Regions from separate parts of the Gallibacterium genomosp. 2 genome, predicted to be linked through region 1. Evidence: riboswitches for the same ligand, from Rfam matches in the RefSeq annotation. Region 1 holds a riboswitch; each other region holds the start of a gene.
What was found. A riboswitch is a leader RNA that binds a small molecule or an ion and turns the genes downstream of it on or off. The one in region 1 is predicted to bind thiamine pyrophosphate.
Positions count from the first base shown of each region.

Region 1 (6,004 bases):
TTTATATACTATTTTAACTATGATGCTAAGAAATAAAACAATAAATTAAACCCAATTACCAAAAGGTAATTGGGGTCATAAAAATAAGATTTCTTTAAATAGAAATTATTCCTCAGAAGTTAACTTATTCTCTAATGTTTCCGGTACTAAATCCAATTTGGTCATTAACATTTGATCGTGATCTTCTTCGTTATTACCAGTTACTAATAATTTGTCACCATAGAAAATGGAATTTGCACCAGCCATAAAACAGAGTGCTTGCATTGCTTCCGGCATTTTATGACGACCGGCGGAAAGTCGCACATAGCTGTTTGGCATTGTAATGCGAGCAACGGCAACAGTACGTACAAATTCTGTCCAATCCAATTCTTCCGCTTCCATCATTGGTGTGCCTTCCACTTTGACTAACTGATTTATTGGGACAGATTCTGGTTGTGGATCAAGATTAGCTAAATTGGCAATCAAACCAGCACGTTCTTTACGAGTCTCATTCATTCCAACAATACCGCCACAGCATACTTTCAAGCCAGCTTTGCGTACTTTGCCGAGAGTATTGATGCGATCATCAAAACGGCGAGTGCTAATGACCTCTTTGTAATGTTCCGGAGCAGTATCAATATTATGGTTGTAATAATCTAACCCAGCTTCTTTAAGCTGTTCTGCCATTCCATCTTGTAATAAACCGAATGTGCCACAAGTTTCTAGTCCGAGTTCTTTCACTGCTTTAATAATAGCGGAGACTTTTTCAATATCTTTTGGTTTAGGCCCTCGCCACGCTGCGCCCATACAGAAGCGCCCTGCACCTCGTTCTTTAGCAATTTTGGCTTTTGCCACAATATCTTCAATATCTAAAAGTTCTTCTTTTTGCACACCGGTTTGGTAACGGGCGGATTGAGGACAGTACCCACAATCTTCTGGACAACCGCCAGTTTTAATAGACATCAGTGTTGACAGCTGAATGGTTTGTGGATTGAAATTTTCACGATGAACTTGTGCTGCACGGTAGATTAAATCAAGAAATGGAGTTTCAAAAAGCGCTTCCACTTTGCATACTGACCAATATTCCACACTTGGATGTGGGGTGAGTGAAGATAGCTCAATCGTTGTTGTTGTCATATTCCTGTCCTTATCATTTTTGTAACAAAGTTCTGTATTCTAACGATTATTGTGGTGTTGCACCAAATAATTTTCAGTTATCTTGCCATTATCAATTCGAATAACGCGTTGCATAATATTAATTACTTCGCTAAGTTGATGTGTCACTAATAATAGACATAGCTGTTTTTGACAGCAGATTTTATCAACCAGTTGCAACATTTCTTGTCGTAATTCAGGGTCAAGCGCAGAAAAAGGTTCGTCTAGCAATAAGATTGGACGATTACGTAATAAGGTTCTAGCAAGGGCAACGCGTTGTCTTTGACCACCGGAAAGTTGTTGCGGCAGTCTTGCTAAATAATGTTCTAGCCCTACTTGCTCGGCAACATCAGTGACTTGTTTTTGCTCTGTTTTATTCAACGAAAGACTTGGTTTTAAACCTAAAGCGATATTTTCGGCAACGGTGAGATGATTAAATAGATTATTATCCTGAAACAACATTGATACTGGGCGTTGATAAGGTTCAGTGAAAGTGTGATTTTCACCGTTAAGCCAGATTTCTCCTGATTCTGCATATTCAAAGCCGGCAATAAGATTGAGTAGGGTAGATTTGCCAGCACCACTGGCACCAATAAGGGCAGCTTTTTCAGTTCGAGTAAGTTGTAAATCAAAATACATTGGCATTGGTGGATAAGTGTAATGCACTTGTTTAAGTGTAATCATTGGGTCGATTTTGTTCCGTAAATAAAAAAATGAAAAAATAAAACAGCAATAACACCATTGCGGTGACAGCGGCAGCATCGTTTTGGTAATGGCCTAATTGTCGATAAAGCAGTAGTGGTAATGAAGTGAAACCATTATTGCCGAAAAGTGCGATAGCAGTAAAATCGCCTAATGAAATTGCCATTGCTAAAGCAAATGCAGAGCGTAATGGACGAATTAACATTGCCTTTTCAACAATTTTCCAACGTTGCCAACCACGAAGATTTAATGATAAACAGAGCCGTTGATAGTTCAACATATTACTGTAAAAAGGTGCGGTTAGTAACTGTAATGCGAATGGCATTGCTACTAAAGCATTGCAAAGAGCGACTAAAATAAATAACGATATTGTATTGCTTTCCATTTCTACAAGAAAGAGAAATAATCCTGTTGCTAACACTAAGGTTGGGATAGCTAAAATAATTGTGCCGATATTTAGCATCCATTGACTACTTCGCTGTTTACCTAGCCAATAGAGATGGCGGGTGGTCAGCAGAAGAGAAATTGTTAGTATCAGACAAAGTAGTGCCGCAGTGGGTGCTAACAAGAGTGAAAAAGCAATGGCTTGCCATAACGCCGGATGTAACAACTGTTGCCATAAATGACGGGCATTTAATCCGGCAAATAGCGTTTCCAGCAGTGGAGCGACAATGAAAAGTGTTGCAGTGATTAAAATAAAATAGTGATAGCAACGCTGATAACGGTTTAAATTGGGTAAACAGCGCGCTTGAGGTGAAGTTTCGCTTTGTTGATAACGAGCGAAACGATTGTTGATACTGAACAGGGTGAAACAGAACAGAAATTGTAAAATCGCCAATAATGCTGCGGTTTCAATATCAAAATCAAAAGTAATAGCCTGATAAATTGCCACTTCCAACGTGGTGTATTTCGGCCCACCGCCCAGCGTTAAAACAATGGTAAAACTGGTAAAACAGAGCAAAAAAATAAGCCCGAACAGATTAAAACAGGTTGGACGCAAAAATGGCATTTCCACCCAACGGAAAAAACGCCAATGACGTAAATTCAGTTGCGCCGCCAATTTGAATTGTGAAGCAGGTAACTGTTGCAAGCGTTGATATAACACTTTTGCCGCTAATGGAATATTGAAAAAAAGATGGGCGATTAGAATACCGCTTAAACCGTAAATATCGGGAAGTTGCTGCCCGAATAGACGAAGAAATTGATTAATCCAACCATTGAAACCGTAAATACCGACAATACTGAAAATAGCAACCAGTGCCGGTAACACATAGGTCAGCGAGAAAATTTTTAATAGAAAGGTTTTGGCAAAAAAATCTAGATAAAACAGTGATCTGGCAACAATAATACCGAAAAATAGTGAGAAAGTAGCGGATAATCCGGCTTGATAAAAACTGAAAAAGATAACTTGTTGCAGGTAATCGTTTTGCAGTAAATTTAGCCATTGTGAGAAGCGACTATGTTGTAGTAATTGTTGTAAGCTGCCGCCATAAATAATGGTGAGCAGTAATAATATGACTAAACCCGGCAACAGAAAAAGTTGCCGTTTTATTTCAATATAACGCATTATTTTGCCAACGCATTTTGCCATACAGCAAGCCATTGTTTGGTTTGTTGATGGCTGATATTTGAAGTATCAATAGTTTTTTCAGATAGCACTCGATGACGCAATTGATCATAATGTGGTTCAATCGCTGCATCGGTAACAGCAAACATCACATTACTTTGGCTGATAATATTTTGTGCTTCCGGTGAGATTAAAAATTGTAAAAATTGATCTGCTAATTTCGTTTGTTTACTTGCTTTTAATTTTGCTGCAATTTCGATTTGTAAAATATTGCCTTCGCTGAATTCTGTTGCTGCATAGTTTTGTTTCTGTTCATTTAGTTGATGATAGAGTGGTGAACTACGGTAGCTCAATACTAAATCGCTTTCTCCTTTCAAAAAGGCACCGTAAGTTTCAGTCCAACCTTTGCCGACAGTGACGGTGTGCTTTGCCAGTTGTTGCCACGCTTGTTCTACTTGATCTTGCGGATAAACCTGATTGACCCAAAGTAATAAGCCACGACCGACAGAACTGGTGCGCGGATCTTGATAGATAATGCGTAGATCCTGACGTTCAATCAATTCTTTTAGGCTTTTTGGAGGATTGCTGAGTTTTGTTTTGTCATAAATAAAGGCGAAACTACCGAAATCATAAGGAATATAGGTTTGATTTTCCCATTTTAGTGGTAAGTGGAGATTGTTTAAACTGATGTCAGTTTTGGCAAATAGCTGTGATTGATCTGCGGCTTCAATTAAGCTTTGATCTAAACCTAACACGATATCAGCTTTGCTTTTTTTGCCCTCTAAACGCACTCGATTAAACATTGTGACACTATCTTCAAAAGGCACGAATTTGAGATCACAGCTGCACTGTTTTTCGAACATAGGTTCTAATTTTGGTGCAGGCCCCCAATCGGAAGCAAAAGAATCATAAGTATAAACGGTTAAGGTTTCAGCATTGGCGAAAGAAATGGTACTAACGGTCAATACACTGAGGAAAAGTGTTTTTTTTAACATAGTGAATTCCTATTTCATTATTGATAAATGCAAACAGGATTTTGAATAGCAAGCTGCTTCTCAAATCCCTCCGCTGCGACTAATCAGTTCAGGTTCGACGGGTATTATCTCAGCCTTACTTTTAGTAATGCACCCCGTTGAGAACGGCAGTTACTATACGAAATTGTAGCGATTTAGACAATGAAATTGTGAAAAGTTTATGAAAGATACCGTCATTTAAGCGTTTTTCACACTATAAACTTTAAATTTGCCTGTTTTCGCAAGAACCTGATGTGTACCGAAACTGCGATCAAGCAGATCCGGATAAGGCAGAAATGCATTAGCTACAATTCTTAATTCTCCGCCACGATTTAAATGTTGCTTGGCTTCAGTGATTAAGGTTTCTACTGCTTGATAAGCAGTATTCAAACCTGAATGGAACGGCGGATTGGAGATAATTAAATCGAATTTGTCATTAATTTGTGAAAAAACATCACTAGCGATAACCGTACCTTGCAGTTGATTTTGTTGCAATGTTTGTATTGTCGAGGCAATTGCCATAGCGTGAATATCGCTCATTGTCAGCTCAATTTGTGGTGAAAGGAATTTTAGATAAGCACCGATTACCCCAGCACCACATCCGATATCTAACACTTTTCCTTGCACAGGCTGTTGCATAGTTGAAAGCAATAAATCTGTACCTTGATCCAGTTCACTGGAGCTGAATACACCCGGCAGTGCATAGATAGTTAATTGTGGCAATTGTGGAAGTGTATATTGTTTCCACCAGTCGGATAATGTAAATTGCACCGGTTTTTGTAATTTAAAATAGTAAAGGCTACATCGCCGAGCGGAATCAATTTTATAAATATCGCCTAATTTGCCACAAAACTTCTCTGCGGATCGAACGCCTCCACGATTTTCTCCTACTAATAAAATTTTTTGTCCGATAGGCGCTTGCGACAAAATTTGAGTTAATTGGAATAGACACTCTTGTTTGTTTTTTCCCCAGTAAAAAATGATGAGAGATGCTTCTTGATAATCAGCTTCAAGCGTAAATTCAGTAGGATTTTTAGCGTGACATACATAATCAAAGTAATAACTGACTACATTAATCCGTTTGGCTAAGATACGACATTGTGATGGAAAATCATCCTGTATATTACCGAGAAAAAGTAAAGTTTCATTTTCAAACAGATTAAGGTGGCGTTGTAATAATTGGCTTTCGGGTGTGAGTGACATTGTTTTTTCTTAGAAAGTGAATTGATTGAATAAAAAGAAAGATGGAGCTAATAGAAGCCCCATCGCTATTTATGATGGTTTTATTTGACACGATAACCAGCTTTAGCACCGCTATCGACATCAAGTAGGAACAGATCTGCACCACCACTACCGGCAGATAAAATCATTCCTTCAGAAAGTCCGAATTTCATTTTACGAGGCGCAAGATTGGCAACCATAATCACCATTCTCCCCTCTAATTCTTCCGGTTTGTTGTAAGCCGCTTTGATACCTGAAAAAACCTGACGAGTTTCAACACCTAAATCAAGTGTGAACTTCAATAATTTTTTACTTTCTGGCACGGCTTCACATTTCAATACTTTTGCCACACGTAAATCCAATTTAG
Region 1 covers NZ_JPXY01000016.1:45,930-51,933, forward strand. Annotated here, with positions in the region: gene bioB (biotin synthase BioB) at 106-1,116, opposite strand; gene thiQ (thiamine ABC transporter ATP-binding protein) at 1,156-1,818, opposite strand; gene thiP (thiamine/thiamine pyrophosphate ABC transporter permease) at 1,805-3,427, opposite strand; gene thiB (thiamine ABC transporter substrate binding subunit) at 3,403-4,398, opposite strand; TPP riboswitch at 4,446-4,545, opposite strand; gene rsmC (16S rRNA (guanine(1207)-N(2))-methyltransferase RsmC) at 4,615-5,619, opposite strand; gene metG (methionine--tRNA ligase) at 5,700-6,004, opposite strand, start outside.

Region 2 (6,004 bases), on a different contig from region 1:
TCTAGTGAATAAGTTATCTGCTGTTTTCAATACAACTTCTGCTTGGGAATATGGTAGAGAATTTGTTTTTGAAAAGCTGGGTGGTAATGAACAGGCTATGCAATATTCAGACTATCCACTAATGGCGCTTGGCCATCAACATTATGTCGATTACGCATTACGCCACGCCAATAAAATTGCTTTTATTGATACTGATTTTATTACTACACAAGCTTTTTGTATTCAGTACGAAGGTAAAGCACATCCATTCTTAGATTCAATGATTAAAGAGTATCCTTTTGATGTTACTATTTTATTAAATAATAATACAAAATGGGTCGATGACGGTATGCGTAGCTTAGGCACTCAACAACAACGCCAACGTTTTCAACAGCTATTAAAGAAATTATTGGAAAAATACAACGTCCCTTATATTGAAATTGAATCTCCTAGCTATTTAGAACGTTATGCTCAGGTAAAACAAATTGTGGAACGCATCTTAAATGACGAATCAGTTTATGATTCCGTTGAGTACAAGGAGAAATAGAGCTTAATGTTGTTATTCGCTGGTGATCCCCACGGTTCATTTGAACATCTTTATCCATTTATTCAGGGTAATCAATCTGTGTCATTGATTATCTTGGGTGATCTTCAACTTACTGACTGTCGAGAGCTAGATAAACTAGCACATTATTGCGACCTCTGGTTTATTCACGGCAATCACGATAGTAAAACACCAGCAGCATTTAAAGCGATTTGGGGTAGCGAATGGAAAAGCAGGAATCTACACAGTCGAGTGGTAGAAATTGAAGGAGTTAAAGTTGCCGGGTTAGGTGGTGTTTTCCGAGGTCAGATCTGGATGCCACCAAATAAACCACTATTTTTTGATCCAATCCACTATTGCCAATATTGTTCACAAGAAAAAATTTGGCAAGGTGGTTTACCGTTACGTCATCGTACTTCCATCTTTCCTTCCGATTTTGAATTATTGGAACAGCAAACAGCGGATATCCTTATTTGTCACGAAGCGCCAAAACCTCATCCCTCTGGTTTTTCTGTTATTAATCAACTTGCAGAAAAAATGGGGGTGAAAAAAATTTTTCACGGTCATCACCACGATAATTTTAATTACACGGCACTTAAAACCCGCCCTCGTCCATATCAAATTTTTAATATTGGTTTTCGCAGTTTAAGTGATATAGAGGGGGAATATTTATTGATTGGAGTAGATGATAGGGAAAAATAGTGCTTGTATTTGCTTCAAATTATCACACAAGCACGGTTTATTACTTTCTACTTAATATGACCTTGATCGAGGTGAACCACATCAATTTGCTTATTCGGCTTTACTTCAAAAGCTTGCTCAAAACCTTTTACAAATAACCCTTGTTGCGGAATTAAGTGAAACAGCGAAAAATCTTGAAATTCTATTAACTCCAACATAATGTCACCATGTCGTTGGCGTAATAATTGTGTTCCTACTATCCATTTTTCACTATCTTTAACAACTTCCTCAACTTTCGCCATTGCACTAAAACGACGACGGGCAAAAAATTACAAATCGCAGCATCCAGTTAAACTATAGTCTTAATCCTGACTCCAAATATATCGACACCCGATTTACACTATCACAACAACACAAAAGAGCTAGAAGATCAAATAGATAATGATCTCCATGACACAACAAAATTCTCGACTTGGGGCTTTAACCTACAAAACAACAGTGCATTTGATTACATCACATTAACCTATGGAGTTGATTATTATCAAGATAAAGCAAAGACATTTAGACAAACCAATCAAACGGAAGCCGGCTTATTCCGCCCTAATAACTATAATGCTCAATCAGATGTAGTTGGTACTTATTTATTAAGCTATATTCCAATGTTTAATGATAAATTAGTACTATCACCAAGTATTCGTTATGACAATTATCGAAGCAAAGAAAAAAGCCAAGGAAATTATTCGGAACATGGAAAGCTACAGATTGGTTAGATCTTTCCGCACGTTATAATGAAGCATTCAGAGCTCCTTCATTACAAGAAAAATTTACTTCCAGAAACCATTTTGGCTATAGCAGTCGTGGTGAGCAACCTCAAATAAATTTGTCTCTAATCCTAATTTGAAACCTGAGATTGCAAAAAATAAAGAAATTTCAGCATATTTTCATTTTAATAATTTAATCACACAAAATGATGTGAAAAATCTTATTAATCTCGAAACCTACTATTCGCATCCGAATAGTGCTTTTAATCTTATGCCGAATCTTTCGCAATATCGTAATATTGCAGACGCTCGTTTGCGTGGGTTTGAAATAGAAGGCAAATACAGCATAGACAATCTTTCTTTTGCATTCAGTTATGGTCAAACACACGGTAAAAATAAAAATAGTGGGGAATATTTAGAAAACATCAACGCCGATAAATATTCAGCCGCTATTGATTATGCTTTATTTGCAAACGCACTCAAGCTGGGAGCAAGAATCAGTTACTATGCAAAACAGGATCGTGTCCCTAAAGGTTATACATCTTATCCAAGTTATACATTAACGGATTTAACAGCTAGCTTTTCGACACTATCGGGAAGTTTAAAAAATATACGTATTGATTTAGCTATTGATAACCTATTTGATAAACATTATGTATCAGCATTTAACTTAATGGAAGGAACCGGTCGCAATGTGAAGGTTGGTGTAAGTTACTACTTCTAAATGTCATTAAAAAAGGAACGAGAGTTCAATCTCTCGTTCCCATTCCAACGTGATCTATTTCAATTTCACTTCATCAAGCCATTTCTTTGTTAAACGTTTACCTTCTTCATCTGAACCGAAACGATCAAAATCAAAATTAATTAAATGTAATTTCTTTGGATCAGCTGAATTTGGAGAAGCTTCTGCGTAAATATTAGTTGGAATTTGATACATTTTTTCCTTACGCCACGGTATTTCCTGTGCTTCTGCACTCAATGCCCAATCCATAAATAATTTAGCATTTTTTAAATTACGTGCGCCTTTGATAATACTGATACCACCTAAAGAATAACTATCCCCTTCACAAGGTAAAATTGCTTTAACCGGTGCGCCTTTTTCTTTTTCAGTCTCATAGCCATGAATAAAACCGACAGTTACCGCAGCATCACCTCGCGAAAGATTGGTTTTTTCTGTTCCACTTTGAGCATAATTTGAAATATTTTTATGCAAAGCTTTCAAATAACGGAATGCTTCATCTTCACCAAATAACTGTACCAATGTTGCAATAAAAGTATAACCCGTACCGGAACTTCTCGGATCCGGCATTTGTACTTGATCTTTAAACTTCGGATCAATCAAATCTTTCCAACACTTCGGATACTCTTTAATCCCTAATTGCTTAAATTTTTCCGTATTTACTCCCATTCCTAGCACAATCATATAGCCAATTGAAGTATATTCACCGTGCTTATCCAATAATGATTTCAATTGAGGAATAGTTTCTGCCTGCTTGGGGGAACGATAAGGATAAAGTAACCCTAAATCTGCAGCTTGGAAATGTGGTTCAAGCGTACCTCCATACCAAATATCACCTTGTGGTTTTGTTTTTTCTGCTTTAATTTTAGATAAAGTTGAACCAGTACTGTTACGTACAAATTTCGCATCAACATTATATTTTTCACTAAAAATCTGTGTCATTCTTTCACAAACCCGATATTGAACACTACAGTAAATAGTAAGTTGACCTTCAGCTTTTGCCTGATGAACTGGCATAAACATTACCAATAAACTAGAAAAAATCAGCGTTTTTAATAACATATTTTTAATAAATTTTTGTTGAGAATAATAAATTTGCATAAACACTTCCTTGAAATTGATAAAGAGACTAACTGAGGAGAAATAAAATAGAAGATTCCAATATCAAATTGAAATATATAAAGAAATTTCGCATTAGTTCCCTACGTCAGTATTAGCTGAATCAGGTTAACGGGTATTTTCTCAGCCTCAAAGCACCCCGACTAATTCTCGATAAGTATAAAGTTTGTTAAACTTTTATGTCAAATAAATTCCTTCACAAAAATAAGGCACACCGAAGTGTACCCTATCAAGTTTATGTGGGGTAATTATTAAATCTTAGTGATTTTTGCTGGTAATCCTTGTCGCACCGCTGAACCACAAACCCAATCAACCCAAGGTGAAGCGATCTGTTTGGTATCATCAATCAAGCCAAGATCATTAATATTAATGCCCTGCTTAATGCGCTCATCGCCGGCAATCACTTTGCCATCAATTTCATAGCTGGTTGCACCCAGTTGTTTATGTCCATAACCGTGTTCAATCGCGATTGTACCCGACATCACGCCGTCAATAACCATTACTTGCACATTCACTTTGCCGCCAGGTGTCGCTAATTCCACCAAATCACCGTGAGCAATTTTAAATTTAACCGCATCTTGGCTGTTCATTGCCACAATGCCGCTTGGCTTAATGCTATGAAGGCGTAACAATGGCGCAGTAATGCTGCTCATCAAATTCGATTTAAACGACATCAAAGAAAACGGCCATTCTGCTTTCGGATAACGACTTTCAACGGTACTGTTATCCGCAAATTGTGGTGCAAAATATTTCGGGCAACCGTGATAATGCTCACCGTTTTGATGATTTTTCGCTTTTGCCACCGTAGGATTCCACACCTGCAAGCACGCTTTCCATTTTGCTGTCATATTTTCACCGTCCCACGCACTGTTAAACGGCGCAAAACGTCCGCCTTTACAGAAAACGGTCGCGGCTTTCAACACTTCTTCCGGTTTTAAGGTTTTATTAAGCAACGGCATAATGCGTTCAACACCGGACAATAAACGATCTTCCTGTGTCGCATCATTCACCGGCTGTTTACCGTCAAAAGCGATGTTGGCGGCAGCACGTAAGAAATAATCTTCACTGCAGTTTAATGGATAAGTCTGCTGCTGATTATCGCTGATGGCATTCTCACCAAATCCCGGCAAGCCCATTGCCTTAGCAACGTGAATAATAAAACTTTCCATACAGATAGTTTCACCATCGGCATTCTTGGCATTTGCGGATTGAATAACCGGCCAACGCGCCGTGCTGGTTTTAGTCGGCACACCTGCCCACGGCGTACTAAAGCCCCAGCTTTCAAAGTTGTGTGTATCCGGCACGATATAGTCCGCCAACGCAGTGGTTTCATTCATAAAAGCGTCCACAGCAATAAATAACGGCAACACTTTCGGATCACGTAACTTCTCTTCAGCAATATGATGAATACCAGTTAAACCATATAATGGATTGGTCATATGGCTAATCCACGCTTTTAATGAATAAGGATAACCTTGCAAGGCGGAGGTAATCATTTCCGACATTTGACCGCCAACAAACGGATACCAAGCTGCACGTGCAGGATAAGGCGAGCCTTGCGCCGATTTGCGTTTAAACTCACTTGATTTTTCATACTCACGTTTACTGCGCGCTAAATTTGTGCCTTTTGGTTTCACCATATCCGGGAAAGTCGCTAGATTGTAACGAGGACCGGGCGCAAAATCTTTGAATTTACCGCCGCTGACACTCATTCCGCCTTTCTTGTTCATATTACCAATCATCACATTGAGCAATAAAATCGCCCACGCGGTATAAAAACCATTGCTTTGCATTGTGCCGCCGTGAGTAATGGCAACCGCTTTATGTCCGTGTGAAGTAAATTCTTTTGCCAAAGCTTCGATTGTTGCCACCGGCACTCCGCACAAAACTGCATACTCTTGCAATGTATGTTCAAAGCAAGACTCTTTTAATAGAGTCAAGGCAGACTTCACTGCCACAGCAGAGCCATCTTTTAAGATAACGGTTTCATCCACCCAAATTTGCGCTTTTGCGGACGATTTAGCGGCAACAAATTGATCATCTTCCGCATTTTTCACTAAATCATAATTTTCCACCACTTTATCTTCCGCATCCGGTGCAACATCAAATAGATCCTGTTCTGTCAATGCTTGACCAAAGCGTGGGTATTGTGGTTCAACGATAAATAAATGAGAGGCATTA
Region 2 covers NZ_JPXY01000018.1:27,868-33,871, reverse strand. Annotated here, with positions in the region: gene nadR (multifunctional transcriptional regulator/nicotinamide-nucleotide adenylyltransferase/ribosylnicotinamide kinase NadR) at 1-526, shown strand, start outside; gene P375_RS04415 (metallophosphoesterase family protein) at 533-1,225, shown strand; gene P375_RS04410 (heme iron utilization protein) at 1,273-1,506, opposite strand; gene P375_RS11970 (TonB-dependent receptor domain-containing protein) at 2,102-2,689, shown strand; gene P375_RS04400 (ABC transporter substrate-binding protein) at 2,744-3,766, opposite strand; TPP riboswitch at 3,887-3,975, opposite strand; gene P375_RS04395 (tetrathionate reductase subunit A) at 4,075-6,004, opposite strand, start outside.
Region 2: linked by a shared signal. The riboswitch ahead of P375_RS04400 (ABC transporter substrate-binding protein) and the one ahead of thiB (thiamine ABC transporter substrate binding subunit) in region 1 are both predicted to bind thiamine pyrophosphate.

Region 3 (6,004 bases), on a different contig from region 1:
CTCACGAAGCCTGCTCTCTTGCCGGTACTTTAGGTTTGGGTAAATTAATTGCGTTCTACGATGACAACAATATCTCAATCGACGGTCACGTTGACGGTTGGTTTACCGATGATACCCAAAAACGTTTTGAAGCTTACGGCTGGCACGTCATTCCTGCAGTAGACGGTCATAATTCCGCTGAAATCAAAGCGGCGATTGAAGCAGCAAAAGCGGAAACCTCAAAACCGACATTAATTATCTGTAAAACCATTATCGGTTATGGCTCACCAAATAAAGCCAATTCTCACGACAGTCACGGTGCGCCGCTAGGAGAGGAAGAAATTGCATTAACCCGTAAGAATTTAGGTTGGAACTATGCACCATTTGAAATTCCAGCTGAAATTTATGCGGAATGGGATGCCAAACCACAAGGCGCAGAAAGAGAAGCGGAATGGCAACAACGCTTTGCTGCTTATCAATCAGCGTATCCAGAATTGGCAGCTGAATTATCACGTCGTTTAGCCGGCGAATTACCGGCAGATTGGAAAGCGCAATCTCAAGCCTTTATCGAAAAATTGCAAGCCAATCCGGCGACTATCGCCAGCCGTAAAGCCTCACAAAATGCGATTGAAGCCTATGCCAAAATTCTGCCTGAATTTTTAGGCGGTTCTGCTGACTTAGCGGGTTCAAACTTAACCTTATGGTCGGGTTCTAAACCATTACGAGCCAATGTGATTGATGGAAACTATATTAACTACGGTGTGCGTGAATTCGGGATGTCCGCCATTATGAACGGCATTGCTCTACACGGTGGATTTATTCCTTACGGTGCCACTTTCCTAATGTTTATGGAATATGCGCATAATGCAGTGCGTATGGCAGCGTTAATGAAACAACGTGTGCTTTTTGTTTACACCCACGACTCCATTGGTTTAGGGGAAGATGGGCCAACCCATCAACCGGTAGAACAAACGGCAACATTACGTTTAATTCCGAATTTAGAAACTTGGCGCCCGTGTGACCAAGTGGAATCTGCGATTGCGTGGCAAGCAGCGGTTGAACGCACTGCAGGCCCAAGTGCATTAATTTTCACTCGTCAAAACTTAACACAAATGGAACGTAACGCCCAACAACTTGCCGATGTTAGACGCGGTGCTTATGTCTTAAAAGATTGTGAAGGTACGCCCGAATTAATCTTTATTGCAACCGGTTCAGAAGTGGAATTGGCAGTGAAAGCAGCGGAACAATTAACCGCAGAAGGTCACAAAGTACGTGTTGTATCTATGCCAAGCACCAATGTTTTCGATAAACAGGGTGCCGCTTATAAAGAAAGCGTATTACCAAGCAGTGTCAACAAACGCGTTGCTATTGAAGCCGGTATTGCCGATTTCTGGTATAAATACGTTGGTTTAGAAGGTCGTATTGTCGGAATGAATCGTTTCGGTGAATCTGCACCGGCAGGCGAGTTATTCAAACTCTTCGGTTTCACTGTGGATAATGTTGTCGCTAAAGCAAAAGAAATTCTATAACTTTGCTGTTGTGATTTGATATTGAACACTCCTCCATTAGTCAATAAATAGTGGGGGAGTTTTTATTTGCAAACATCTTGTCATTTTCTACTCAATTAAAAATAGACCGCTTACATATCTCTCTTTTATTTTGTTTTGGGTAACATAAAAATAACAATTTTCTGAAATTTCTCATTGCCTATCTGTTGCCATTGTCAAAATTTCGCTGTAAAGTAATCGACCATTAGTCGGGGTGCTGTTTAACAGCTGAGAAAATACCCGTTGAACCTGATCCAGTTAGCACTGACGTAGGAAACTAATTATGCAACATTTACACTTTTTATCTATTCCCATTTCCTTTCTGATTTTTACTCATTACCGCTATTTATCATTCATTCGCTGATATTGGGTTATCAATAATGAATGCGGTAGAAATCCGACAATTAACCTTGTCATTTGCTGACAAGCCGCTGTTTGTCGACTTTAATTTTGATATTGCCCACGCTCGTTGGAGTGCTGTTCTCGGGCGTTCCGGTGTGGGTAAATCGACTTTATTGCGTGTCATTGCCGGATTGGAACAAAACGCACTGAAATCAGGAAAAATCACATTTAAACATTGCCTGAACCATCAGCAAAAAATTGCATTTATGGCACAAAATGACGGCTTGTTTCCTTGGTTATCCGTTTTAGATAACGTGCAGCTGGCACAGCATTTACAAGGCACAAAAAATCAAGCAAGCCGCCAACAAGCGTTATCTCTACTGGAGCAAGTGCAATTAGCAGATTATCAGCATAAGCCTTGTTATCAACTTTCCGGCGGCCAACGGCAACGTGTAGCATTGGCGAGAACGCTAATGCAATCTTCCGATTTAATCTTAATGGATGAACCTTTTTCCGCTTTAGATGTGGTTACACGCCAACAGCTCTATCAACTTGCAACCACCTTATTAGCCGGGAAAACGGTCCTATTGGTCACACACGATCCGCAAGAAGCATTACAGCTATGTGATGATATTTTTGTGCTGCAAAAACAAACTGATCGTATTGTTCTCTCACATAAAGTTTCAGCCGTTGTTCATTCACCGCAACAACCGCAATTTTGGCAGTTATACCAACAGTTATTCTCTCTTTTGCAGGAGGAATCTTAATGTATTCGCTATCCTCACTGTTAAAAACTGCGCTGCTCTGTCTATTTTTATTAGCATTATGGCAAGGCGCAATTCTTGTTTGGAATTTACCGCACTATCTGTTGCCGACACCGTCCGATGTGTTCCAACAGCTCGCTTCTCGGCATCAGCTGTTGTGGCAGCACACAATGGTTACGTTATTGGAAATTTTTCTTGGCTTGTTTCTTGGCTTTATTTTCGGTTTGTTTTCCGCCATTTTGCTCTCTATATCCAATCGGATTGCTACTTTTTTATTGCCGTTACTACTGATCTCGCAAGCTATTCCTGTTTTTGCTATCGCACCTCTGTTGGTGTTGTGGCTCGGTTATGGATTGGCTTCAAAGGTCGCAATGACAATTCTAATTATCTATTTTCCGGTTACCGCCGCCTGTTATGACGGCTTGAGAAATACGCCGAAGATTTGGTTGGAACTGGCACAAACCATGCAAATTACTCGTTGGCAAATGCTGTTTAAAGTTCGTCTACCGGCAGCATTACCTGCGCTTGCATCCGGTTTACGCATAGCCGTTTCCATTGCACCGATTGGCGCAGTCATCGGCGAATGGGTCGGGGCAAATCAAGGTTTAGGCTATCTAATGCTACACGCCAACGCACGTATGCAGGTTGATTTAATGTTTTCTGCCCTGTTTTTATTAATGTTAATCACGCTACTGCTCTTTTTTATTACCGATAAATTACTGCGTCGCGCCTTACCTTGGGTGACGCAATTACGTTAAGGAGAAATAATGTCAATTACACAGCGATTTATGCAACAGGCTCAACCCTATTGGCAACATTACGTTGAACATCCTTTTGTGCAACAGCTTGACAACGGCACATTACCGCTCGCCTCATTTCAACATTATCTGATTCAAGATTATCACTATTTACTGCATTACAGCCGTGCTTTAGCGTTGGCGATGTATAAATCTCACCGCTTTGCGCAACTTACTGCTTTTAATCAAGATTTGCAGCATATTTTGGCAGAAGTGCAATTACATATTCATTATTGCCAACAATGGCAAATTTCTAAATCTGAGCTGGACAATACACCGGAATCGCCGGCTTGTGTAGCTTATACCCGTTATATGCTTGATTGCGGTTTACAAGGCGGTTTAGCTGAACTTTATACTGCCATTGCGCCTTGCGCTTTAGGCTATGCAGAAATCGGTAAACGGCTAGCGGCTGTACCACAGGCGAAAAATAATCCTTATCAGACTTGGATTGATACCTATGCCGCCAAGGAGTTTCAAGCTGCCGCCAATGCTATTGCTCAACAGCTGGAACAACTTTGCGCCGGCATTTCTCCACAACAACAGCAAAATTTGCAGCATATTTTTACCACCGCTACCCGAATGGAAATTGCCTTTTGGCAAATGGGGTTGGATCGTTCATAACATTAATCAGAGGAAATCTTATGAAAATTCGTCTATTTTTTACTGCATTTTTACTCTCATTTTTTGCTTGGTTTGCGCAAGCTGAAAAATTAAGTTTACAACTGGATTGGTTCGTTAACCCTGATCACGCGGCTCTCATTGTGGCGCAACAGAAAGGATTTTTTGCAAAAAATGGAATTGAGGTGGAAATCATTGAACCTGCCGATCCCTCTATACCACCAAAATTAGTGGCTGCCGGCAAAAGTGATTTAGCTGTCGGTTATCAACCACAACTTTATTTAGATGTCGATCAAGGCTTGCCTTTGGTGCGTATAGCCACATTAATCGCAACGCCATTAAACAGTATCGTTGCCTTAAAAGAGAGCAATATCAAAACATTAGCCGATTTTAAAGGCAAAAAAATCGGTTATTCGGTCAGTGGTTTTGAAGAGGTTTTACTCGGCACAATGCTGAAATCCGCCGGCGTTAATCCGAATGAAGTGGAAAAAATCAATGTAAATTGGTCATTATCACCGGCATTGATGAGCAAACAGGTGGATGGTGTAGTCGGTGCATTTCGTAATTTTGAACTTAATCAGCTGAGTTTAGAAAAACAACAGGGAATCGCTTTTTATCCGGAAGAACACGGTGTGCCAATCTATGATGAATTGATTTTATTAGCCAATAAAAACAAATTAGACAACCCTCAATATCAAGCAAAACTCTCCGCTTTTCTCACTGCTATTGAACAGGCGACCGTTTATATCAGCAATCATCCGCAAGAGGCGTGGCAAACATTTATGAGCTATAAACCGCAAGAATTGGATAACGCGCTGAATCGTGCAGCGTGGCAAGATACTTTGCCGCGTTTAAGTTTAATGCCGCGTGCATTGGATCAACACCGTTACCAAACAATGGCGGAATTTATGCACCAACAAGGATTAATTAAAAAAGTACCGCTTTTATCCGATTATGCACGTCAAATTAAGTAGAAAGGAAATAATATGAACTTCAATTTATTAGAAAAAATTCACCAAACCAATCCTTTAATCCATAACATCACCAACATTGTGGTGGCAAACTATGTAGCGAATGGACTATTAGCCTTGGGTGCATCGCCGATTATGGCGGATGCCGAAGAAGAAATGGCGGATCTTGCCCAATTTAGTGCTGCCTTGGTGATTAACATTGGTACGCTCGATCCTTTCAAAGTGAAAGCTATGCTGGCGGCTGGCAAAGCAGCAAATAAAGTTGGCATTCCTGTGGTGCTTGATCCTGTGGGCGTGGGTGCAACACAGTATCGCAAGGACGTGGTGGCTGAATTGCTGAGCAAGGTAAAATTCACCGCTATTCGTGGCAATACAGGGGAAATCGCCCAGCTAGCAGGAGTGAATTGGGCGGCGAAAGGCGTGGACGCAGGGCAAGGCGAAGGCGATGTAAAACAAATTGCCAAACTGGCTGCGCAACGTCATCAATGTGTTGTGGCAGTAAGCGGTGCGGTAGATTACATCAGCGATGGTGTGCAAGTGGCTGCCATTGATAACGGTACGCCAATGTTTCCTAAAATCACGGGCTCAGGTTGTTTGCTTGGCGCGGTGTTAGGGGCTTTTTTAGCGGTCGACCCGAACCAACCTTTTAATGCAGTAGTGCAAGCCAGTACGGCCTATGCAGTGGCAGGGCAACTGGCTGCGAAAGATTTAGGAAGCACAAAATACGGGCAATTTTACACCGCACTTTTAGATCAGCTTGGCGAGCTAAGTGATCAACAAGTGGCACAATTCGCACAGGTTCGCATAGAAAAATAAGGAGCAACAATGACGCATATTGCACAAGCCCTGACCATTGCCGGCTCAGACAGCGGCGGCGGTGCGGGTATTCAAGCAGATCTGAAAACCTTTCAAATGCGTAATGTATTTGGAATGAGCGTGATTACCGCTGTTACTGCACAAAACACCTTAGGCGTAACCGATATTCA
Region 3 covers NZ_JPXY01000013.1:22,123-28,126, forward strand. Annotated here, with positions in the region: gene tkt (transketolase) at 1-1,508, shown strand, start outside; TPP riboswitch at 1,727-1,819, shown strand; gene P375_RS02315 (ABC transporter ATP-binding protein) at 1,907-2,635, shown strand; gene P375_RS02320 (ABC transporter permease) at 2,635-3,390, shown strand; gene tenA (thiaminase II) at 3,406-4,050, shown strand; gene P375_RS02330 (ABC transporter substrate-binding protein) at 4,071-5,021, shown strand; gene thiM (hydroxyethylthiazole kinase) at 5,034-5,834, shown strand; gene thiD (bifunctional hydroxymethylpyrimidine kinase/phosphomethylpyrimidine kinase) at 5,844-6,004, shown strand, end outside.
Region 3: linked by a shared signal. The riboswitch ahead of P375_RS02315 (ABC transporter ATP-binding protein) and the one ahead of thiB (thiamine ABC transporter substrate binding subunit) in region 1 are both predicted to bind thiamine pyrophosphate.